DNA from 3 places in the Guyparkeria halopsychrophila genome. Region 3 is predicted to be linked to each of the others. Evidence: predicted binding sites of a transcription regulator. Region 3 holds the regulator's gene; each other region holds the start of a gene.
What was found. The regulator FliA, encoded in region 3, starts transcription of late flagellar genes. The targets are predictions, from matches to a motif close to GCTAAAGTTNNNNNNNNNNCNGCCGATA.
Positions count from the first base shown of each region.

Region 1: the regulator FliA is predicted to act here: its motif matches at 1,808-1,835, upstream of ABGV18_RS00460 (methyl-accepting chemotaxis protein).
Region 2: the regulator FliA is predicted to act here: its motif matches at 4,401-4,428, upstream of ABGV18_RS03290 (methyl-accepting chemotaxis protein).

Region 1 covers NZ_JBDODP010000001.1:93,868-101,802, reverse strand. The annotation lists gene ABGV18_RS00475 (SDR family NAD(P)-dependent oxidoreductase) at 1-642, opposite strand, end outside; gene ABGV18_RS00470 (Bax inhibitor-1/YccA family protein) at 754-1,422, shown strand; gene ABGV18_RS00465 (hypothetical protein) at 1,567-1,755, shown strand; gene ABGV18_RS00460 (methyl-accepting chemotaxis protein) at 1,907-3,916, shown strand; gene ABGV18_RS00455 (DUF3429 domain-containing protein) at 4,086-4,562, shown strand; gene ABGV18_RS00450 (DUF502 domain-containing protein) at 4,559-5,290, shown strand; gene aspS (aspartate--tRNA ligase) at 5,373-7,166, shown strand; gene nadA (quinolinate synthase NadA) at 7,273-7,935, shown strand, end outside.
Region 2 covers NZ_JBDODP010000004.1:118,167-126,101, reverse strand. The annotation lists gene ABGV18_RS03310 (bifunctional diguanylate cyclase/phosphodiesterase) at 1-366, shown strand, start outside; gene ABGV18_RS03305 (diguanylate cyclase) at 366-1,817, shown strand; gene ABGV18_RS03300 (diguanylate cyclase) at 1,964-3,856, opposite strand; gene ABGV18_RS03295 (hypothetical protein) at 3,853-4,209, opposite strand; gene ABGV18_RS03290 (methyl-accepting chemotaxis protein) at 4,499-6,124, shown strand; gene ABGV18_RS03285 (DsrE family protein) at 6,538-7,011, opposite strand; gene ubiA (4-hydroxybenzoate octaprenyltransferase) at 7,156-7,935, opposite strand, start outside.
Region 3 covers NZ_JBDODP010000002.1:34,907-42,841, reverse strand. The annotation lists gene ABGV18_RS01205 (chemotaxis protein CheA) at 1-199, opposite strand, end outside; gene ABGV18_RS01200 (protein phosphatase CheZ) at 292-1,062, opposite strand; gene ABGV18_RS01195 (chemotaxis response regulator CheY) at 1,072-1,458, opposite strand; gene ABGV18_RS01190 (RNA polymerase sigma factor FliA) at 1,572-2,294, opposite strand; gene ABGV18_RS01185 (P-loop NTPase) at 2,291-3,184, opposite strand; gene flhF (flagellar biosynthesis protein FlhF) at 3,181-4,710, opposite strand; gene flhA (flagellar biosynthesis protein FlhA) at 4,754-6,784, opposite strand; gene flhB (flagellar biosynthesis protein FlhB) at 6,928-7,935, opposite strand, start outside.

The DNA.
Region 1 (7,935 bases), on a different contig from region 3:
ACGTTCGTAGGCCTCGTGGTGGACCGAGTGTTGCCAGTCGATATTGGCCTCGAAGGCCCGTTGCGCGTTGGCGCGAAAACCGGATGTGATCGGGCCGGGCTCGATCAGGGAGACGTCGATGCCGCTGCCGGTCAGTTCCAGGCGCAGGGTGTCGCTGATGCCCTCGAGCGCGAACTTCGAGGCGACGTACGCGCCGCGAAACGCCAGGGCGCTGACCCCCAGCACGGAGCTGTTCTGCACGATCCGACCGAACCCGGCCGCCCGCATCGACGGGATAACCAGGTTGGTCAATTCCACCGTGCCGAGCAGGTTGGTCTCGAGTTGCGCGCGCAGGGTGTCGCGTGTCAGATCCTCGACGGCGCCCGGCTGACCGTAGGCGCCGTTGTTGAACAGCGCCTCGATCGGCCCGCCGGCCGCCTCGACCGCCGCTGTCAGCCCCGCGTGGATTGAGGCCGAGTCATTCAGGTCCAGGGCAACGGCCGGGATATGGGCGTGCGGCCACTCGGCCACGTCGTCGGGATTGCGCAGGCTGGCGACCACGAGATGGCCTCGCTCGGCGAGCATTTCGGCGGCGCGTCGGCCGATACCGGACGAGCAGCCGGTGATCAGGACGCGACGGGGTGGGGTGGCGAGGTCGGACACGAGGGTGCTCCTTGGATTCAGGTCGGTCGGACGATTGCGCCTGAGTTCACAGCGCTTATACTCCGGGGTCAACTCCGAATCACATGAATACCAGAGACGAGGTGAGGTTGCATGGCATTCGAGAATCGGGCCACCGTTCAGACGGGGGTCTCCCAACTCGAGACCTACAAGGTCATTCGCAACACCTACATGATGTTGTCGCTGACGCTGTTGTTCTCGGCGCTGATGGCGACGGTGTCCCTGTTGGCCGGCGTGCCCGGCTGGACATCGCTGCTCACCCTGGGTGGCGCGTTGGCACTGATCTGGTTCGTGCTGCCGCGCACTGCAAACTCCGGCATGGGTCTGGCGGTGGTCTTCGCCATCACCGGCCTGTTGGGTTTCGGGTTGGGCCCGATGCTGAGCCACTACCTGGCCTTGCCCAACGGCGGGCAGATCGTCATGACCGCGCTGGGCGGCACCGGCGCGATCTTCCTTGGCCTGTCGGGCTATGCCTTGGTTTCGCGCCGTGACTTCTCCTTCATGGGGGGGTTCCTGGTCGTCGGCCTGGTGGTGGTAATCGCCGCCATGCTGGGCAACATCTTCCTCGAGATCCCGGCGCTATCCATGGCGATCTCGGCGGCGGTCGTGCTCCTGATGAGCGGGTTTATCCTCTACGACACCGGCCGGATGGTGAACGGTGGCGAGGACAACTACCTGCTTCTGACCGTCAGCCTGTACCTGAATATCTTCAACCTGTTCGTGCACCTGCTCAGTCTCCTGGGGATGAACCAGAACGACTGATGCGAGGGGCGCGGCTGCCCGACCTGCTCGTCAGGCCGGGTGGCGGGCGTCAGCACACCGGACCCCTTGCCTCGTGCAAGGGGTCTTCTTGTATGTGATCACCTGAATGTGGGCCCACTTGTTTGGGCCAAAAGGAGTGACGTGATGGACCTCTGGATGAAGATCGGTATGGCCGTGCTGCTGGGCGCGGTCCTGCTCTTCCTGCTGCCGCGGATCAAGCCGATGATGGCGGCCAGCCGCAAGGGCTCGCGCGAGGAATGGCTGGGAGTGGCATTGATCCTGCTTGCCGTGGCCGGGTTCGTGGCGTTCCTGATGAGCGCGGTCGGCAGCTGACGGGATGTTGGCGCTGGCCAACGCAGCGGGGGCGCGAAAAAGACGTGTGAGGCATCAAGTTTTTGTCGCGCGGGTCGATAACAATGCTTACCCACAATAATCGCGCGGGAATCAGCCCGTCCTGATATAGGAATGAGGGCAGGAGGAGCAGATGCTAGGTTGGTTGAATCGTTTTAGTTTGTCGCAGAAGAACCTGCTCGGGTTCGCGCTGATACTGGCGCTGATGGTCGCGATTGCCGTGCTCACCATGGTGAACATGAGCAAGGTGGCCCACGAAGTCGAGGAAGTGGTCGAGCGCGGTCAGCCCGCGGCCTTTGCCGCCGACACGATCCGCATCCAGGTCGAGCGGGGGGTCGGTGCGCTGGGTTTTTACCTGCAGAGCCAGCGTGACGAGGACCTGGCCCGTTTCCGCGATGCGCTGGAAAAGGTCGAGGCGGCGCGGACCGAGCTGGCACGCTACCGCGACAACGCCGGCGGCAAGCTCGACGAGCAGCTTGACCGATTCACCGCGACTGCCGAAAAGATCATCGCCATTTCCGGCGACGAGGCGGCCAACAACCCGGGCATGCAGTACGCCAACGTGCATGCCAACCCGTTGCAGCGCGAGATCTCGGGCCTGCTCGGCCAACTGCTCAACGCCGAGGAGAACGCCGATGCCAGTCGCTACTCCCGTCGCCGGCTGGTGATGGATCTGGCGCGTCTGCAAAGTGACTGGGGCAATGTGGTAGCCGGCCTGCGCGGCTTTATCTCCTTCCGCTCCCCGGCCCTGCGCGAGAACTTCAACCTCTACGCCAACCAGGCCCTCGAGCGCTCGCAGAAGATCGCCGACGAGTACGACTATCTGCTCACCTTCGAGCAGCTCGACGGCGTCGAGCAGCTCAACGAGAAATTGCCGCAGTTCATCGAGGCGGCCAACCGCGCCTTCGACATCCATGCCTCCGAGAAATGGCGCATGGATGCCTACCTGGTCCGGACCGAATTGACGCCGGTGTTCAAGGAGATCGAGGGAAGCGTCGAGTCGATCGTCGAGCGCGAGCGGGGCGAGATCGCCGAGCGCTCCAAGAGCCTGATGGCGGCGCTGGAGTCGACCAGCAACTGGCAGATCGGCTCGGTGGTCGCGGGGATGCTCGTGGTCGGCCTGCTGGCCTGGTTGTCGGTGCTGACCATTTCCCGGCCGTTGCAGCACATCGCCGGCCGCATGCGCGACATCGCCGAAGGGGATGGTGACCTGACCCAGCGGCTGCCGGCCGAGGGCAACGACGAGATCGCCCAGGTGGGTGCGGCCTTCAATACCTTCGCCGACACCGCGCAGAACCTGGTGCGCGAGGTGGCTCGCTCGTCGTCGGCCATGTCGGATGCCTCCGAAAGCCTCGAGCGTGCCTCGCGGCGCGGTCGGGAAGGGGCCAAGCGCGAAGAGGCGGCCATCGACTCCCTGATGACCGGCATGGGCCAGACCCTGGAGGCGGCCGAAGAGGTGGCCCGCGGTGCCGAGGAGGCCAGTTCGGCCGTCCAGCAGGCCAATCGCCAGCTGCATGACGGTCTGGGGCAGGTCAACGGCAGCGCGCGCAACGCCGAGGAACTCGACGAGGTGCTCACCCGCGCCGAGGGCATCGTCGCCAATCTCTCCGAGCAGTCGCAGTCGATCGGCAAGGTGCTGGATGTCATCGGCTCGATCGCCGAGCAGACCAACCTGCTGGCATTGAACGCGGCCATCGAGGCGGCGCGTGCCGGTGAGCAGGGTCGCGGCTTTGCGGTGGTTGCCGAGGAAGTGCGCTCGCTGGCCAACCGCACCCAGGATTCGACCCGCGAGATCACCGACATCATTGCCCGACTGCGCGAGGGGGCCGGCGAGGCGGTCGAGGCGATGACCAGCGGCCGCGAGGTGAGCAACAAGAGCCTCGAGGCGGTCACCCAGGCCGATCGCATGCTCAACGAGATCGCCTCGGCCTTCGAGCGACTCGAGGACATGAGCACGCGCATCGCGGCGGCGGCCGAAGAGCAGACCGCGGTGTCCGGCGAGATGAAGACCAGCATCGAGCACATGAGCGAGACGACCAGCGACAACGCCCAGGCCGCTCAGGAAACCGCCGATGCGGGCGAATCGGTGGCGCGCTATGCCCATGAACTCTCGCGGCAGGTGAGCAAGTTCAACACCGGCTGATGCCGATCACGCCTGATCGCCAACCATCGCCCGGGTCTTCCCGGGCGATGTCGTTTCTGGACGACTGTCCGGTCTGGATGATTGCTACGGCGAGGCCTTGGCCTAGAATGACATCAGGTTCATCGCGCCGCCCGGCGTAAGCACGGCCCTGGGGGCCAAGGAGATCGGAATGCGTACCACCGCCTACCTGCTCGCGTTTGCTCTGCTGCTGCCGTTCTGGGGGCTCGCGGTGCTGGCGTGGCTGGGCAGCCCCGGCTGGTCGGCCCATGCGCTCGATGCCCTGTCCGCCTACGCGGCGGTCATGCTCGGCTTTCTGGGCGCGATTCACTGGGGCGTGGTCCTGGCGACCACGCCGGCCGAGCGCGCCCTGCTGGTCGGCGACGCGCGTCATCGCTTGGCCTGGGGGGCGCTGCTGGTGCTGGCGGCCTGGGTGGCGGCGATGTTGCCCTGGGCGGTGTTGTCGCTCTCGTTGCTGTTCTTGCTGCTGGTGGTTTCCTGGCAGATCGATCGCCACTGGCTGGATAATCTGCCAGTGGGTTGGTCGTATCAGCGGCTGCGCCAGCTGTTCACATTGCTGGCCGCCCTGGCATTGCTGGCGGCCATCGCCTCGTGGCTGCGACCGTTGCTCCCCGCGGGGGGGGCATGAGCGAGCAACCGCCCATGCCGGAGGACGACAAGCCGGGCAAGGTCAGGCGCTTTGCCACCCTGCGCCGCTGGTTGATCGCCGGCATTCTGGTCTGGGCGCCGCTGGCGGTCACCTTCTGGGTGGTCAACGCCCTGATCTCCTTCATGGACAAGAGCATCGTGCTGCTGCCCCCGGCGTACCGCCCGGAAGCCCTGATCGGCTTCGAGCTTCCGGGGATGGGAGCGTTCTTCGCCGTGGTGATTGTGCTGCTCACCGGGGCGCTGGTGGCCAACATACTGGGGCGCAGCCTGATCCACGCCTGGGAGCGACTGCTCAACCGTATTCCGTTGGTGCGCAACATCTACTCGGCGGTCAAGCAGGTGGTCGAGACCTTCGTCTCGCAGGACTCACGCTCGTTTCGCGAGGTAGTGCTGGTCGAATACCCGCGCCGTAATGCCTGGTCGATCGCATTCGTCTCCGGTGAGCCGATCGGCGAGGTGCAGGATCGTATCGAGGCTCACCTAGTGACGTTGTTCGTGCCTACCGCGCCCAACCCCACCTCCGGGTTCGTGGTCATGGTGCCCCGCTCGGAGTTGGTCGAGCTGAACATGACCGTCGAGGAGGGCTTTCGCATGGTGGTGTCGTTGGGCGTGGTTCTGCCGCCGCGTCGCGATGCCAAGGGGCGTGTGCTCGATACCGCGCCACCTGAACCGTACCTTGGCCGGACGGATTCGCGCGACGAGGGTTGAGCCGGCCGCGAGCGCTCGAAAAATCAACGCGCTCGGGCTACCATAGCGGGCTTTCACCAAGACGGATTTGATGACGATGCCGATGCGGACACATACCTGCGGACAAGTCGACCAGGCGCTACTCGACCAGGAAATCGAGCTGGTCGGCTGGGTCAACCGGCGCCGTGACCACGGCGGCGTGATCTTCGTCGACCTTCGCGACCGGGATGGTCTGGTGCAGGTGGTCTTCGATCCGGACGACCCGGACATGTTCGGCCTCGCCGAGATGTTGCGCAACGAGTTCGTCATCCAGGTGCGCGGCCGGGTACGCAACCGCCCCGAGGGCACCGAAAACGCCAATATCCGCTCGGGCCAGATCGAGGTGCTTGGTCTCACCCTGACCGTGCTCAACCGCGCCGAGCCGCTGCCGTTCCAGCTCGACGACGAGCGGGTTTCCGAGGACGTGCGGCTGCGCTACCGCTACCTCGACCTGCGTCGCCCGGAAATGCTCGATCGCCTGCGCCTGCGTCACCGCGTGACCAGCGCCATGCGCCGTTACCTCGACGAGGCCGGCTTCATTGACGTGGAGACCCCGGTGCTCACCAAGGCTACCCCGGAAGGCGCGCGCGACTACCTGGTGCCCTCGCGTACCCATCCGGGCGAATTCTTCGCCCTGCCGCAGTCGCCGCAGCTGTTCAAGCAGCTACTGATGGTCTCGGGTGTTGAACGCTACTACCAGATCGTCAAATGCTTCCGCGACGAGGATCTGCGTGCCGATCGTCAGCCGGAGTTCACCCAGCTCGACCTGGAGATGAGCTTCGCCGACGAGGATACCGTCATGGACCTGATCGAGGATATGATGCGTCACCTGTTCATCGAGGCGGTTGAGGTGGCCCTGCCGGACCCGCTGCCGCGGCTGACCTGGCACGAGGCCATGCGTCGTTTCGGCTCGGACAAGCCGGACCTGCGCATCCCGCTGGAACTGGTCGACGTGGCCGATCTGGTCAAGGACGTCGACTTCAAGGTCTTCTCCGGCCCGGCCAAAGACCCGCGCGGCCGTGTCGCCGCACTGCACGTGCCTGCTGGCGGCAAGATGCCGCGCAGCCAGATCGACGACTACACCAAGTATGTCTCGATCTTTGGCGCCAAGGGCCTGGCCTACATCAAGGTCAACGACGCGGCCGCCGGGCGCGAGGGTCTGCAGTCTCCGATCCTGAAGTTCCTCACCGACGAGGCGATCGCCGGCATCATGGAGCGCACCGGCGCGGCCGACGGCGACCTGATCTTCTTCGGCGCCGACAAGACCAAGATCGTCAACGAGGCACTGGGCGCGCTGCGGGTGCGCCTCGGCCACGACCTCGAGATGGTCGAGCACGGCTACAAGGCGCTTTGGGTGGTCGACTTCCCGATGTTCGAGTTCGACGAGAAGGACGGCCGCAACTACGCCTTGCACCACCCATTCACCGCACCGCACCCGGACGATATCGACAAGCTCGAGTCCGACCCGGAGAACGTCCGCTCGCGGGCCTACGATTTCGTGCTCAACGGCTACGAGCTGGGCGGCGGCTCGGTGCGTATCCACGACCCGGCGCTGCAGCAGCGGGTGTTCGCGCAGCTCGGCATCGACGAGGCCGAGGCGCAGGACAAGTTCGGCTTCCTGCTCGATGCCCTCAAGTACGGCGCGCCGCCGATGGCCGGCGTGGCCTTCGGTCTCGACCGCATCGTCATGCTGATGAGCGGGGCGACCTCCATCCGCGACGTGATCGCCTTCCCCAAGACCCAGTCGGCGGCCTGCCTGCTGACCGACGCCCCGGGCGAGATCGACCCGGCCGCCCTGCGCGACCTGTCGATTCGCGTGCGTCTGCCGCCCAAGGAAAACAAGGAAGACAAGGGCTGATCCCATCGCGCTTGCAATCGGCGGTGTCGTCCATACTCATGGGCGACACCGCCTTTTTCTTTGGCCGCCGGGTCTCCCCGGTGTGCCGTCCTTCCCGGGAGGCCGTATGACCGCGAATGCCCAATCCGATCGCGCCGCGCGCGAGATACCCGTCGCCCTCGAGCCCGAGATCGCCCGCATCGCGCTAGCCTCCAAGCCGGCAGCAGCAGTGACCGCCGAGGAACGCGAGACCCTGCGTGCCGAGATCAAGGAACTGCTGGCCGAGCAGAACGCCGTGCTGGTGGTCCACTACTACGTCGACGAGGACCTGCAGATCCTGGCCGACGAGACCGGTGGCCGGGTGTCCGACTCGCTCGACATGGCCGCGTTCGGCGCAGAGCACGAGGCGCAGACGCTGGTGGTTTGCGGGGTGCGCTTCATGGGCGAGACGGCCAAGATCCTGAGTCCCGAAAAGCGCGTGCTGATGCCCGAGCTGCACGCCGAGTGCTCGCTGGATCTGGGCTGCCCCCCCGAGGAGTTCACCGCGTTCTGTGATGCGCATCCCGACCGCACGGTGGTGGTCTACGCCAACACCTCGGCCGAGGTGAAGGCGCGTGCCGACTGGGTAGTGACCAGCTCGAACGCCCTGGAGATCGTCACGCACCTGAAAGAGCGTGGCGAGAAGATCCTGTGGGCGCCGGACAAACACCTGGGGCGCTACATCCGCGACAAGACCGGCGCGGACATGCTGTTGTGGGAAGGCTCCTGCGTGGTCCACGACGAATTCCGT
Region 2 (7,935 bases), on a different contig from region 3:
GAGTCCGAGGCCCGCGACCTGCTCGACCGGCTGCGGGCAATGGGCGTGCACGTGGCATTGGACGATTTCGGCACCGGCTACTCCTCGCTGGGCCAGCTGCGCGAGTTCGCCATCGACGTGCTCAAGATCGACAAGCGCTTCGTCGACATGATCGAGGAGCCCAGTGATCGCGGCCAGATCGCCCGGGTGATCATCGACCTCGGCCACACCCTTGGCCTCAAGGTGCTTGCCGAGGGCGTCGAGCACGATAGCCAGCGGGACTTCCTGCGCCAGTACCACTGCGACATCTACCAGGGCTTCCTGGAAAGCCAGCCGCTGCCGGCCGAGGCATTCGCCCAACGCTACCTCGAGCACAAAGCCCCCTGATGCAACGCAACAAGCTGCTATTCGCCACGGCCCTGACCCTTCTGCTGACGTTGGGATTCGTCGCCACCAGCGTGATCGGCTACTTCGTCGCCGAGGATTCGCTGGAAAAGCAGATCGCGGAGGAGACCCTCCCGCTGACCAGCGACAACATCTTCTCCGAGATCGAGCGAGACCTGCTGCGCTCGATCCTCATTTCCTCGCTGATGGCGCACGACACCTTTGTGCGCGACTGGGTGGTCGAGGGGGAAGAGGATCAGGAGGCGATCATCCGTTATCTCACGGAGATCCAGCAGAAATACGACACCACCACCGCCTTTTTCGTCAGCGAGGCCAGTCGGCGCTACTACCACCCCGACGGGGTCCTGAAGACGGTGTCGCGCGCGGACAAGGCTGACATCTGGTATTTCCGCGTCCGGCAGATGAACGAGCCGTTCGAAATCAATATCGACCACGACACCGCCAAGCCCACCCGGCTGTCGATCTTCGTCAACTACCGGGTCGAGGACGAGTCGGGCGACTACATCGGCGCCACCGGCATCGGACTGGCCGTCGAGACCGTCGCCGGGCTGATCGAAAGCTACCAGCGCCGCTACGGCCGCTCGATCTATTTCATGGATCGCGAGGGCGAGATCACCCTGCGCGGCTCCGGCTACCACGGCCCGCTGCGCATTCAGGCCCAGCCGGGACTGGCCCGCCACGCCACCCGCATCCTCACCAGTCCCAGTACGGAATTCGCCTACGAGCGCCCCGAAGGCGGCACGGTCTACGTCAACACCCGACTGATTCCCGAACTCGACTGGTTCCTGGTGGTGGAGCAACGCGAATCGGCCGCCAATGCCCGATTGCTCAACACCCTGATCGCTAACGTCCTGCTGGCGCTGGGCGTCACCGTCCTGGTGCTGCTGACCGGCGGTTGGACCCTGCGCAACTATCAACGGCGACTGGAAACCATGGCCACCACCGACCGTCTTACCGGGGCGGGCAACCGGGAGGCCATGGAGGTGCTGTTCGAACACGCGCAACGGCTTGGACGCCGCCTTGACCAGCCGGTCTCGATCATCAACCTGGACCTCGACCACCTCAAGACGATCAACGACCGCCACGGCCACCAGACGGGCGACCGGGTCCTGCGTGAGCTGGTGGACACCGTGTCCTCGCAGATCCGGGAGGTCGATACGCTCTGTCGCTGGGGCGGTGACGAGTTCCTGATATTGCTGCAGGACACGGATGCCGAAGCGGCACGTCTTACCGCCGAACGCATCCGCGAGGCGGTTGCCCGGCGCAATCGCCTGCCCGAGAGCGAGGAGGCGTTGACCGTCAGCCAGGGCGTGGCGCAGTGCCGTGCCGGCGAGTCCCTCGACAGCCTGATCAACCGCGCCGATCAGGCGCTGTACCAGGCCAAGCGCGATGGCCGCAACCGGGTTGCCGTCGCCGAATCGACGGCCCCTTAGCGATCCGAGGCGGACGCCTGGCCTTCGCGGGCGGATCGTTCAACGCGTTGGGGGCAGCGGACGCATCGCCGCGGCGATGGGACGCTTCAAAAAATGCCCGTCATGTCGAAGCCTGACGGCGTCAGTCGGTCCGGCATCGCGGGCCATCAACGTTCCTGGATCAAACGGACCTGTTTGTCGCGGTACATGTCGGCATCTGCCGAGCACATCAGGGCCTCCGTCATGCGGCCGTCCTCGGGGCAGCAGGCCATCCCGATCGAGACACTGACCCGAGCCTCGCCCTCGTCCAGCACGTATGGCCGCCCGATCTCCTCGCGCAGTTTGCCGGCCACCACGCGTGCCTCGGACCGACCGGCGTGGCTGATCATCACCACGAACTCGTCACCGGACAGGCGCGCCACGCTGTCGGCGTCTCGCACCTGCTGCTCGAGCCGCTCGGCCACTTGCCGCAAGAGTTGATCCCCGGCGGCGTGACCGAGGGTGTCGTTGATCGCCTTGAAGCCGTTGAGATCGAGATACAGCAGGCAGAACCCGTTGCCGCCGTAACGATGGAACTCGTTGGCTGCCAGCCCCAACCGGTCGCGGAACAAGCGCCGGTTGGGCAATTGGGTCAGGGGGTCGTGGGTGGCCGTCCATTCAAGCGCGTTCTCCGCCTGCTTGCGTGCCGTGATGTCGATGATCAGGATCAACACGCTGCTTTCTGCCAGTGGCGAGCAGCGGCCCTCGTAATAATGGGGAACGCCGTCGAAATCGAGCTGATATTGATAGGTTTGCACCGTGCCTTGCGCCAGGGTGCGGTCGATGACCGACTGGGTCAGCTCGGCCAGGGCTGGAGGCATTACCTCTCCGACCGTCTGCCCCAGAAACACCTCGGGTTCTTCCAACAAGGGGATGCCTTCACCCGGCTCGAAATCGAGAATGCGGCCCTCGGCATTCATGGTGAACAGCAGATCGGGCATGGCCTCGATGATCGCGGCATTGCGGCGATGACTTTCGGCCAGACGGCGCTCGCTCTCCGCCGCCTGCTCCAGCGCCGAGGCACGCCGCGCGAACAACCAGCCGACCAGCAACAGCAGCAACCCCGACACCGTGGCCCAGATCAGCAGGCGCCAGTAGTGATCGTTGGCGTTGGCGGCCAGCTGGGTCTGGAGCAGCGCGAGATCCTCGGCGGCAACCACATTCAGGGGCCACCCTTCGGGCTGGGCGAGCGCGTACTGATAGTCATGGCCATCCGCGCGACCGTGAAAGCGCCCGACGGTCGGCGGTGTGCCGTCGCTGGCCTGGAACCACTCGGCCAGTGATCTCGACGGCAGGCCACCCTCGGCCAGGTTGTGTAACAAATGTCCCTCCCGGTGGGCCACCAGCGACATGAGACGCTGGCGGGCCGTCACCCGATCGAGCAGCGCGGCCAGGGCAGCGAGGTCCACATACGCCACCAGCACGCCGCGGAAGGCCCCCGATTCGTCACGGAGCGCCCGACTCATCGCCATCAGGCGGGTACCGCCAGCGCCTATCGGCCGGGAAAGAAAGGTTTTTCCCGCCGCCTGCCGACCAGCCGACTCGAGGTGTACGCGGAAAAAGGACTCCTGCGCCGGGTCGATGCTCAGATCATCCGCGCGGCGGCGCGTGGCCAGCCGCTCCCCGGTCTTGTCCAACCACCACAGGTCACGCACCAGCGCGTTGGCATCGAGGGAGGATTCCATCGTCCGGGCCTGCTGCGAGGCGGGCTCGTCCAATCGCTGAACGAGGCGTTCTCGAATCACCCGCAGGTCACGATCGATGGCATCGAGTTCGCTGTCGATCAGGGTCGACTGCATCAGCGCCACCAGCCCCGTGCGCTGCTCGACCTGCTCGTTGGCATGATCTTCGTAGCGTTCGATTGCCTGCAGGCTCGACCACGTCAAGACCGCGAGAATCAGCCCCCAGATGGCCAACAGCAGCAACCCGACCCGATGGGCAGGCCACGCGCCCCGACGCGACGGTTCGCCAGTCGGCGCATGCGCACCGGCCTCGCCGTGGCGTGCGGACGAGGTGCTCATCCGTCGGGTTCCAGCAGTCGCACCCGCGCGGCCCCACCCGGGCGATCGATGGTGAATTCGACCTCGCAATACTCGGGTTCGTCATTCATCGGGGTGGGATCGTTGTTGCAGGCGCAGCCGGCCACCACGCTGGTATAAAAGAGCCCCGCATGGATGCGCAGCTGATCGCTATCGAAGGCGCTGCCGATCACCATCACCGACAGGTCATCGCCCTTGGCGACGCTGCCGTGGGCCATGCCCTGCTGCAACGGCAGGTCGTCCGCGGGCAGGGCCGCGAGCTCGGCCTTGAAGATCGCCTCCAGCTCACCCGGATTGCCCGGCTCGGCGCGGGCGGTTTGCGGCAGGTACAACATCGACAACTCCTCAGGCCGGGGCACATTCCAGCCTAAGTCCGACTGTACCGCATGGTGATAGACCCGTGAAACCGCCCGACGCGCCGTTGCATCGCATCAGGACGGCCGGACGATCGTTCGCAATCTACCCGTTTGCGCTCGATTGATCACGACGGCCACCCGCCACCCGGCCCGACCATTCCTGCGCGAACACTAAACCTTTCCCACCGGCGGCCGATAAGCCCACTCACCCACTCACCCGTGTCGGGCGGGCTTGCCCCACAAGCCCACCCGAGCCAGGAGACCTTTGATGCAAAACCTGCCCATCGGCACCCGACTTGGCCTTGGCTTTGGCGTACTCACCCTGTTGATCGTGCTCATTGCCGGATCGGTCTGGATGCAGTACGGCGAGGTGCGGGAAGCACAGGCGATAAACCAGCACTCCTACACCGTGCTGGAAGAGCTGGAAAGCCAGGTACTGGCACTGGTGAACATCGAAACCGGCCAGCGCGGCTACCTGGTCACCGGGGAAGAAGGCTATCTCGAGCCCTACCACGACGGCAAGGAGGCCTTCCTGCGACGCAATGACCGCCTCGAGGAAATGACTGCCGACAATCCGAAACAACTGGAACGGCTGGTGGAACTGGAAAACGCCTACCACCACTGGATGGACAATTACATGCAGCCGGCCATCGACCTGCGCCGCGAGGCAGGCAATCTCTCAGCCGACGTGCGCCAGCAGGTCCAGGCATTGCTGACGAGCGCCAAGGCCGACATGGATGCCATGCGCGAGATCGACCACGCCATGATCGAAGAAGAGCGCGCCCTGCTTGAAGAGCGGCAGGCGAGCCTGGAGGTGGTCGACTCGCGCATGAAGGGCCTCCTGCTCTTCGGCAGCCTTGTCGCCATCGTGATCGCCATTCTCGCCGGCCTGCTCATCACGCGCTCGGTCGTTCGGCCCATCGACGAGGCCGTCGAGATCGCCGACCGGATCGCCGCGGGTGATCTGACCATCACGCCCCACTCGGATGCCAAGGACGAGACCGGCCAGCTGATCCGCCGCCTGGGGGCCACCGTCACGCGGTTGCGCGAGATGATGGGCGACATTTCCAATAGCTCATCGCAGCTGGCCGCGGCGACCGAAGAGATGTCGGCCGTCTCCGAGCAGACCAAGGGTGGCGCGGAAAAGCAGCGCGACGAGACCTCGCAGGTCGCCACCGCCATCACCCAGATGAGCAGCGCGGTCGAGGAAATCGCCCGCAACATACAAAGCGTCAACGACTCGGCCAACGAGACCGACGATCGGGCACGGGCCGGCATGGAGGCGATGGACGACAACATGCGCGCCATGCAGTCGCTCTCCGACGACATGCAGCGCGCCGGCGAGGTGATCCGCGACGTCAACAAGCACAGCGACTCGATCGGGTCGGTACTCGACGTGATCGGCGGGATTGCCGATCAGACCAACCTGCTCGCGCTGAACGCCGCGATCGAAGCGGCTCGGGCCGGCGAGCAGGGCCGCGGGTTCGCCGTGGTCGCCGAGGAAGTGCGCAGCCTGGCCAACCGCACCCAGGATTCGATCGGCGAAATCGAGCAGATGATCGACAAGCTCCAGACCGGCGTACGCGAGGCAGTGGGCGTGATGGATCGCGGTAGCGAAAGCGCCGGCAATACCCTCGACCGGACCGGCCACACCCAGGGCCTGCTCGACGAGATCGCCCAGTCGGTGCGTCAGATCACCGACCTGTCCACCCAGGTGGCCAGCGCGGTCGAGGAGCAGACCGCCGTGACCGAAGAGATCAACCGCAACGCGGTGAACATCGACCAGGTCTCCAACGAGTCGCTGGATGCCATCGAGCAGATCAACACGGCGAGTGCCGATCTTGCGCGGTTGGCCTCGTCACTCTCGAACATGGTGGGGCAGTTCCGGCTCTAGGGAAGGGCTGCACGATTCGATAGCATCTCTGCGGGCTTTCCAAAGGCCCAGATGCAAGGCGCAGGGCCGTCGCCCTTTACAAGGGCTGAACCGGATCGGCACGACGCCGATCCGGCCGGCGCAAGACGGCCCGAAGGGCGATGGTTCACGGACGAACCTCGCGACGCCGAAGATGGGCCTTTGGAAGCCCGCCCGGATGGGGCTCGCGGGTTCGCCCGCACTCGGCGTTGCCGTCCCTCGACGGGCAACGAGCCCGCCTTCGGTCCGGCGCCTTGATTGCGAGCGAACCCGCGAGCCAGAGACGCCATCGAATCGTGCAGACCTTCCCCAGCGTGGCTGAACACGACTCGCGAAAACGACAAGGCCCCGCCTCTTTTGGAAGCGGGGCCTTTTCATTTGGGTACGCAGTTGACTCAGAACATCGTGACGGGGTGATACCCCTGCGCCTGCCAGCCGATCATCGAGACGAAGCCATCGCCGGTAAGAGTCAGCCCGTCAAACAAGGTGTCATTGTCGACACCGAACACCTCGGTGGCCACCGCGCAGACCTCCAGGCGCACACCGAGCTCCGCCAGGCGCGCGACCTCGGACTCGATCCGCATCAATGTGGCCGGATCGGCGACATCGTCGCCCGCCGCGGTGCTCAGAAACTGCACCGTCGGGCCGATGAATACGATCACCATATCCGGGTCCAGTCCCTGGCGGACGAAATTGGCGTGCGTGCCGCGAATGATCTCCAGATAAAACGCGGTTTTCTCCGCCTCGGTGAAGTCGATCTGGAAAACGCCCTTGGCCTCCTCCACCCCGGCCAGGGCCGCCGTGTCGTCGACGGGCTCGGCGGCCTGCGCCGACAGGGGCATCGCGATGGCCAGCACCATGGCGGCCATGAGAGATTGGATCGTACGCTTGATCATGGGGCCACTCCGTTTCGCCTGAATGGGAACGCCGGCTAGCCTGCGACGCGCCAACGGGCGGTTCGTTACCCAACTACCGGAGTGTAATCCGGCCGTACCGATCTTGCTCGAGTCGCCTCAGAGGAACCCCGCAATCAGCGCCAGCATGACGATCGCGCCGAAGACGTTATTACGCCGGAAGGCCAACACGCAGTCATCCAGCTGGCGCGACCGGGCGGTGCGCAGAATCCAGACGGCCGACACCGCAGCAATACCCAGCCCCACGAAGTAGCCGGCCGCCAGGTCGACCATCCAGCCCACCCCCACCAGCCAGGCGAGCGTCCACAGGTAGGCCAGGGCCACGGCCACTAGGTCGTATCGGCCGAACAGGATCGCCGAGGACTTGACCCCGATCTTGAGGTCATCCGGCCGGTCGGCCATGGCATACAAGGTGTCGTAGGCCAGCGTCCAGCCGATGTTGGCCAGCAGGAGCAGCCAGGCGACCGGTGCGACCTCGCCGTGATGGGCGGCAAAGGCCATCGGGATCGCCCAGCCGAAGGCCAGCCCCAGATGCACCTGCGGCAGGTGATGAAAGCGCTTGCCGAAGGGATAGGTCGCCGCGAGGATCACCGCCACCACCGACAGGGCGATGGTGGTGGCATTGAGCTGCAGGACCAGCAGAAAGGAGATGCCCACCAGGACGGCGAACACGCCCAACGCCTCGCGCGAGGTGATCCGCCCGGTCGCCAGCGGCCGCCCCTGGGTACGGGTGACGTGGCCGTCGACGTGGCGATCGGCAAAGTCGTTAATCGCGCAGCCGGCCGAGCGCATGGCGATCACGCCCAGGGTGAAGATCAGGAAAATGAACAGGTCCGGGCGGCCCTGCCCGGCGACCCACAGGGCCCAGTAGGTGGGCCA
Region 3 (7,935 bases):
AGACTTCCACCAATGGATGGACCTCGAGGAAGCCGGCCCCGCCCTTGATCGTATGGAAGGCGCGGAACACCGAGTTGAGCCGGTCCGCGTCATCGGGCGATTGCTCCAGCTCGATCAGCTGTTGATCGAGCCCGTTGAGCAGTTCACCGGCCTCAATCAGGAAATCCTGCAACAGCTCGTTGTCGGCTTCGAATGCCATGCTTGCCTCTCATTCGCTCTGTGACGCCCCAGCGCGGAGCGCCACGTTCCTGCCCGGCCCGCTAGGCGGGGCATTTCCCTCGACCGACCGGGTCAGAAACCCAGGCTGGCGAGTAGATCGTCGACGTCGTCCTGGTTCTTGACCACGTTGTCGCCGGCGCTGGGCAGTTGCGGCCCGACGCCATCCTCGGCACGCTCGGCCGGGGCCGACTTGCCGTCTTCTGCCTTGGCGCCACGAACCGGGGCGGTAATCTGCAACAGCCCGACCAACTTTTCCTCAAGCTGCTCGAGCAGGTCGATCACCCGCATCAGGAGCTGACCGGACAGATCCTGGAACTCCTGGGCCATCATGATCTCGGTGAGCTGACCCTTGAGTCGCTCGCCACAGGTCGTGGCCGAGTCCAGGTAGCGGGACATCGACTCGACCACTCCCCCCAGGCGAGCGTTATCGGCTTCGCTGGCGGCGACTTTAGCCAGTTCGTCCTTGAGACGCTGCGAGCGATCGACGATCTGCTCGGCCGTAGGCGTGGCGTCCTCGGTGATCGACAAGGTGCGGGTCGCGGCCTGTTCGGTCAGGGTGATCACGTAGCGCAGGCGGTCCCGCGCGTCCGGCATCTCGTCCTCGGCCAGCACCCCGAGCCGTTCGTCCTCGGCAAAGCTCTTGAGGGTGTCGTGGACCTCGCGCGTCATCCGACCGACCTCGTCGAAGATGTTGCCCGAGTAGGCGGCGGTGAGCTCACCGATCAGCTGGGCCTCTGCCGGCGTGTCCTCGTTCTCGATCGCCTCGACCAAGGCGCGGGCGTCGGCCAATCGCTTCTCACGGCCGACCACCGGCTGAAATTCATGCTCTCGTGCTTGAGTCATTCCGCGCCCCTATGATTCGACGCGTTCGAAGATCTTGTCGATCTTGGCCTTGAGCGTGGCCCCGTTGAACGGCTTGACGATGTAGCCGTTCACGCCCTCCTGGGCGGCGAGCACGATCTGCTCGCGCTTGGCCTCGGCGGTCACCATGAGCACCGGCAGACTGACGAGCTCCGGGTCGGCACGGACCGCCCGCAACAGGTCGATGCCGGTCATTCCCGGCATGTTCCAGTCGGTCACGAGGAAATCGAAATTGCCCTGCTTGAGCAGTGGCAATGCCGTCTGGCCATCGTCGGCCTCCTCGAGGTTCGTGAAGCCAAGCTCCTTGAGGAGGTTCTTGATGATCCGACGCATCGTGGAGAAGTCGTCAACCACGAGGATCTTCATGTTTCGGTCCATTTTCGCCCCTGGGATCGTGTGTCAGTACCAGGCAGATTGCCTTGTTCGAACGTGGGTATGAGGTTCTATCGGCGCCAACCGGAAAAGATTGAGCCCTTTCCGCACCCGACCTGCTATTTCCAGGCGTTCATCGCGGTCTTGAGCCGCATGATCGCCTTGTTGTGAATCTGGCAGACGCGCGATTCACTCACGCCGAGCACCGCGCCGATCTCTTTCTGATTGAGTTCCTCGACATAGTACAGGGACATCACCAGTCTTTCCCGCTCGGGTAGTTCATCGATGCAACCGGCCAGGTCGCGCTGAAAATGCCCCTCGGCCAGTGCCTCGTCGGGTTGCTGGCTGTTGAGATCGGCGATGTCGAAGGTCTCGTTTTCCCCCTCGCCACCGTGATCCAGCGAGCCCACGTGCACCGAGGAGGAATCGCTGATGGCGGCGTGGTATTCGTCGAGGGTGATGCCCATGCGCTCACAGACCTCGGCATCTCGGGCCTCGCGACCGGTGTCGGACTCGATGGCGGCTACCGTCTGCGCGATTTCCCGCTGGCGACGGTAGACCGAGCGCGGTGCCCAGTCGTTGCGGCGCACCTCGTCGAGCATCGCGCCGCGAATGCGCAAGCCGGCGTAGGTCTCGAACGAAGCGCCCTTGTCGCCATCGAACAGGCGGGCGGCATCGAGCAGCCCGACCATGCCCGCCTGAATCAGATCCTCGGCCTGGACGTGGGAGGGCAGACGCCCGAGCAGGTGAAAGGCCACCCGCTTGACCAGATCAGCGTGCTTGGCCACCAGGGCCTCGGTCGATCCGGCCTGAACGTTCTGATACATGGCGCGTGCATTCATAACAGGTTCTCGGGGTCCAGCTCGGCGTTGTTCACCAGTCGCTCGACGAAAAACTGCAACTGCCCCTTCGGCCCGCGTGGCACCGGCCACTGGTTGACCTTGTCCGCCATCGCCGTGAATGCCTGGGTCGACTTGGCACCGCCGTAAAGCTGAACGACGGTCTTCTGACGCTGCACGGCCCGACGCAGGTAATCGTCGAACGGCACCGACCCCATGTGGGTGAGCGTCACGTCGAGGAATCGCTTGGCGGCCACCGAAAGCTTCTCGAACAGACGTCGCCCTTCGGCGGCATCACGCACCATGTTGGCCACCACGTGGAAGCGGGTCACGTCATGTTCGCGCGAGAGCACCTTGATGACTGCGTAGGCATCGGTGATCGAGGCCGGCTCGTCACAGACCACCACCACGACCTCGCTGGCGGCCTCGGCGAAGCGCACCACCGAGTCGGCGATGCCCGCGGCCGAGTCGACCACCAGGGTGTCGACCGGCCAGCGCAGGCCGGAGAAGGCCGAGATCAGCCCGGCGTTCTCGGCGGCCGTCAGGCCGGCCATGCTGGCCACCCCGCTGGCCGCCGGCAGGATGCCGATGCCCTCGGGGCCTTCGAGCATGATTTCGTCGAGGGTCGCCTTGCCGGCAAGCACATGGGACAAATTGCCCCGCGACTGTAGACCAAGCAGAACGTCGACGTTCCCGAGTCCCAGGTCGGCATCCATCAGCACCACCCGCTCGCCGCTGCGCGCGAGTGCCACGGACAGATTGACCGAGACATTGGTCTTGCCCACGCCACCCTTGCCGCTGGTCACGGCGATCACCCGCACCGGGCGATTGGCATTGGCGTGGCGCGCCCCGTCGGCCTGGTCGTGGCCGCTAATGGCGGGCTGGGTTGTCATCCGGCTTGATTGAGCATCCACAGCGGATCATCCCGGTCGGTGTGTTCGAGTTGTGACTGGCCCATTTCCAGGGCCTGCTTGATCAGATCGGCCGCCTTCGGGAACCAGAGGTCTTCCGGGACGCGCTGCCCAACACCCGCGCAAACCAGCGGCAGACGACGCGGCTCGCCGTCGACACCGGCCAGCGGGCGCACCAGGGCAGCCAAGCCGCCGCCGAGCAGGACGGTCTCATCGAGTTTGGTCAGCACCGTGCCGTGCAAAGGCAGCCCGGCGAAGCGTTTCTTGACGTCCTCGAGTGCCGGGTACTGGGCATTGGCCGAGAGCACCAGCAGCAGCTTGACCGCCTCGCCCGCGCCCATCAGGGCCTCGAGTTTCTGCATCATACGAAAGTCGCGCTGCGACATCCCGGAGGTGTCAATCAGCACCAGGTGCCGATCGGACACGGCCTCGAGCAATTGCGCCAGATGCGTTTCGTCACGCGCGATATGCAGCGGCACATTAAGGATACGCGCGTAGTTGCGCAACTGCTCCTGGGCGCCGATGCGAAAGCGATCGGTGCTGATCAGCGCCACCGAGTCGCGCCCACGGTGCAGCACCGCGCGGGCGGCCAGCTTGGCCAGCGTGGTGGTCTTGCCCACGCCGGTCGGGCCGACGAAGGCATAGACGCCACCGGCTTCGACCGGGTCCTCGGCACGATGCTCGAGCTGCTCGCCCAGCATCTTGAGTGCCTCGACGAAGGCGCGGTCGGGCTTGGCCTGGGCCGCGGCACGACCAAGATCACGTGCCAGCCCGGTCGGCAGCCCGATATCCTGCAGCCGCTGGACGGTCGAGACCTCGGCGGGGTGCGCCTGGCTGAAACGATGCCACTCCATTACCGACAGTTGCCGTTCGAACAGGTCTCGCAACTGCGCCACCTCCTCGGTCAGCGTCGACAGCTGGCCCTCGGCCGCACCCTGATCCTCGACCAGCCAGTCCCAGTGGGACGGGGTTCGTTTGCTCGAGCGGGCAACCGGCTCATCGGCAACCTCTGTCGCAACGGACTCGGCGGACGCGCCGGCCTGCTGCTCGCTCCAGGCGGCCAGCGCCTCGGAGAACGCGGCGCGGTCGTCGTCGGTCTCGCCCGGGGACGAGGCAGCATTGCCGGCGCCGGCCGACGCGGTCGAACCAGCCGATTCCGCTCGCCGGCTACGCTCGGCAAGCATCTCGGCGGTGGTCTTGGGCGCGGTATCGCCGGCCTCGTCCCGCTCGGACTCGGCCGCAGTCGGCTGCGCCGGACGCGGCGCTTGTTCCGGCGCGGCGCGCTCGGCCTTGACCGCTGGCCGCTCCGAGGCCCCGGCAATCCGGCTGGCCGACTGCTGGGCGGCTGCCAGCTGGATCGCCTTCTCGTCGAAGTCCATCGCGGCAATCACCTCCACCCCGCCGGAGACCGGCTTGTTGGAGAGGATGACCGCCTCGTCACCGAACACGCGCCGCACCTGGCGCATGGCCTCACGCATGTCACTGGCGATGATTCGCTTGATTTTCATGTATCCACCAGACCCTTAGCGGTTGGGTTGTGCGGTCGAGTTGTCAGCCATCGTTCTGGTTGCCGACGCTCGCCACCACGCGTATTTCCTTGTTGTCCGGTATCTCGTGATAGCTCAGCACGCTGAGCGTCGGGATCGAATGCCGGACCATGCGCGAGAGCCAGCTGCGAATCTGTGGAGCCACCAGGAGAATGGCCGGATTGCCACTCTGCTCCTGACGCTCGGCCGCATCCTTGAGCGACTTGTGCAGCCGCTCGGCCAGGCCGGGCTCGATTCCGGGGGCCTGATTCCCGCGCTGGGTACTATTAAGCAAGAGCTGTTCCAACTGTGGATCCAGCGTGATCACCGGCACGATCGGCGCCAAGCCATTGATGTGTTGGACGATCATCCGGCCCAGCGCCATGCGCACGCTCTCCGTCAATTCCCCGACGTCCTGGGTGCGCTGCCCCTGGATCGTCAAGGTTTCGGCAATCGTGCGGATATCGCGGATCGGAATCCGCTCGGAAAGCAGCTGCCCGAGCACCTCGACAATGGTCGTCATCGGCAGGGTCTTGGGCACCAGATCCTCAACCAACTTGGGCGAGTTCTGCTTGAGCGTGTCGAGCAACTGCTGCGCCTGCTCGTAGCCGAACAGGTCGGCGGCGTTGTCGCCGAGGATCTGCGACAGGTGGGTCGCCACCACGGTGGCCGGATCGACCACGGTATAGCCCAGCGCCTGCGCCTCCTCCTTCTGGCCGCGGTCGATCCAGTAGGCCTTCAGGCCGAAGGCCGGGTCGGTGGTCTGGATACCCTTGATGTCGCCGGAGACCTGGCCCGGATTGATCGCCATATCGCGGTCGGGGAAGATCTCGGCGGTGCCGATCGGCACGCCGTTGAGGCTGATGCGGTACTCGTTGGGCTTGAGATCGAGGTTGTCACGGATGTGAACGGTCGAGATCAGGAAGCCCAGGTCCTGCGACAGCTTCTTGCGCACACCCTTGATGCGCGGCATCAGCTGGCCACCCTGGTTACGGTCGACCAGTGGGATCAGGCCGTAGCCCACCTCCAGGCCAATCAGGTCCACCGGCGGCACATCGTCCCAGGTCAGCTCCTTGACCTCAGGTTTGGCCTCCGCCGGGGCGGCCTCGGCCACTGCCTTCTCAGCGGCCTCGGTCGCCTGGCGACGCGACACCAGCCAGGCGCCACCACCGGCCAAGGCGGCCAGGCCGAGGAAGGCGACGTTGGGCATCCCCGGCACCAGGCCAAGGCCGGCCATCAGGCCCGCGGCCACACCCAGCACCCGGGGATCGGAGAACATCTGTCTCTGAACCTGCTGACCCATGTCCTCCTTCGAGGCGGTGACCCGCGTGACGATAATCGCCGTGGCAGTCGAGATCAGCAGGGAAGGGATAGTGGCGACCAGCCCGTCACCGATGGTCAGCAGGACGTAGGTCTCGGCGGCGTTGCCGAACGGCATGCCGTGCTGTGCGACACCGATCAGCAATCCGCCGATCACGTTGATGAACACGATCAGGATGCCGGCGATGGCATCGCCGCGCACGAACTTCGAGGCACCATCCATCGAGCCGTAGAAATCGGCCTCCGAGGCAATTTCCTCGCGCCGATCCCGCGCCTGTTCCTGGTTGAGAATGCCCGCGTTGAGGTCGGCGTCGATCGCCATCTGCTTGCCGGGCAGCGAATCGAGCGTAAAGCGTGCGGATACCTCGGACACCCGCCCGGCGCCTTTCGTGATCACCACGAAGTTGATCACCATCAAAATGATGAACACCACCAGGCCGACGGCGTAGTTGCCGCCGATGACGAAGTTGCCGAACGCCTCGATCACGCTGCCGGCCGCGCCCGGCCCCTCGTGACCGTTGAGCAGCACCACGCGGGTGGAGGCGACATTGAGCGCCAGTCGCAGCAGGGTCGCGATCAGGATGACGGTCGGGAAGATGGCGAAATCCAGCGGCTTGCCCACGTAGAGCACCACCATCAGGATGATCAGCGACAACGTGATGTTGAAAGTGAACAGGGCGTCCAGACCCAGCGGCGGCAGCGGCACGATCACCATCGCCAGCAGCATGATGATCATGACCGGCGGCCCGATCCCCTGCCCGCGATACTGACGCAGGGTGTTGCCCAGGCGGGCGAAGCTGAAATTGTTCGGGCTGGGTTTCATCTGGACGCGTTCTTCTTGGCTGCGGTTGCGTTGGGATTCATCGATCGAGCGGGTCGTCAGTCGGTTGCCGGCACGTCGAAGCCGTCAGGCACCTCGGGATCCGGACGCCCCGGCGTCTGTCCGGTGCCGCGAGCGGCCTCCTTGAGCTGGTAGACGTAGGCCAGCACCTGGGCCACCGCGGTGTAGAGCGCGGCGGGGATCACCTCGTCGATCTCGACATGCGTATACAAGGCCCGTGCCAATGGCGGGGCCTCGAATATCTCGACCCCGTGGGATGCGGCGATCTTGCGCAGGTTGAGCGCCATCTCGTCGACCCCCTTGGCCACCACGATCGGCGCCCCCACGCCCTCGGCGTCGTACTTGAGCGCCACCGCGTAGTGGGTCGGGTTGGTGACCACCACGTCGGCCTCGGGAACCGCCTCCATCATCCGGCGCTGCGACATCTGCATCTGGGTCTGGCGGATACGCTGCTTGATCTCGGGCCGGCCCTCGGTGTCCTTGTGCTCGTCCCTGACCTCCTGAAAGGTCATGCGCTGCTGCTTGTTGTGTTGCCAGATCTGGAAGGGCACATCGACCAACGCCACCAGCAGCAGCCCAAACGAGACGGCGAGAAAGCCCCAGCCGATCAGCCAACCGGCGTGGGCCAGGGCGGCATCGAACGGCTGCAGGCCGAGGCTCATGAAATGCGCATCGAAGGCAAAGAACACCGCCACGGCGATGGCGGCAATCAAGACGAACTTGGCGAAGGTCTTGCCCAGCTCCATCAGCGCCTTGACGCCGAAAATCCGCTTGAGCCCCGCGATGGGATCCATCTTGGACAACTTCGGCGCCATCGCCTGGGTGGAGAAATTCCAGCCCCCCACGGCAATCGAGGCGACCACGGCCAGCACGACCGTGGCGAAGAAGATCGGCACGAAGGCGAGAAAACCGTTGGCAAACGCGTTGGCCAGCCGCGAGAACATCGCCGCCTGATCGAAGACATCGGCGCGCGAAATGATGAACGAGTCACGCACGACCTCGGCCAGCCCCAGCATCATCTGGCCGCCGAACACCAGGAATACCGC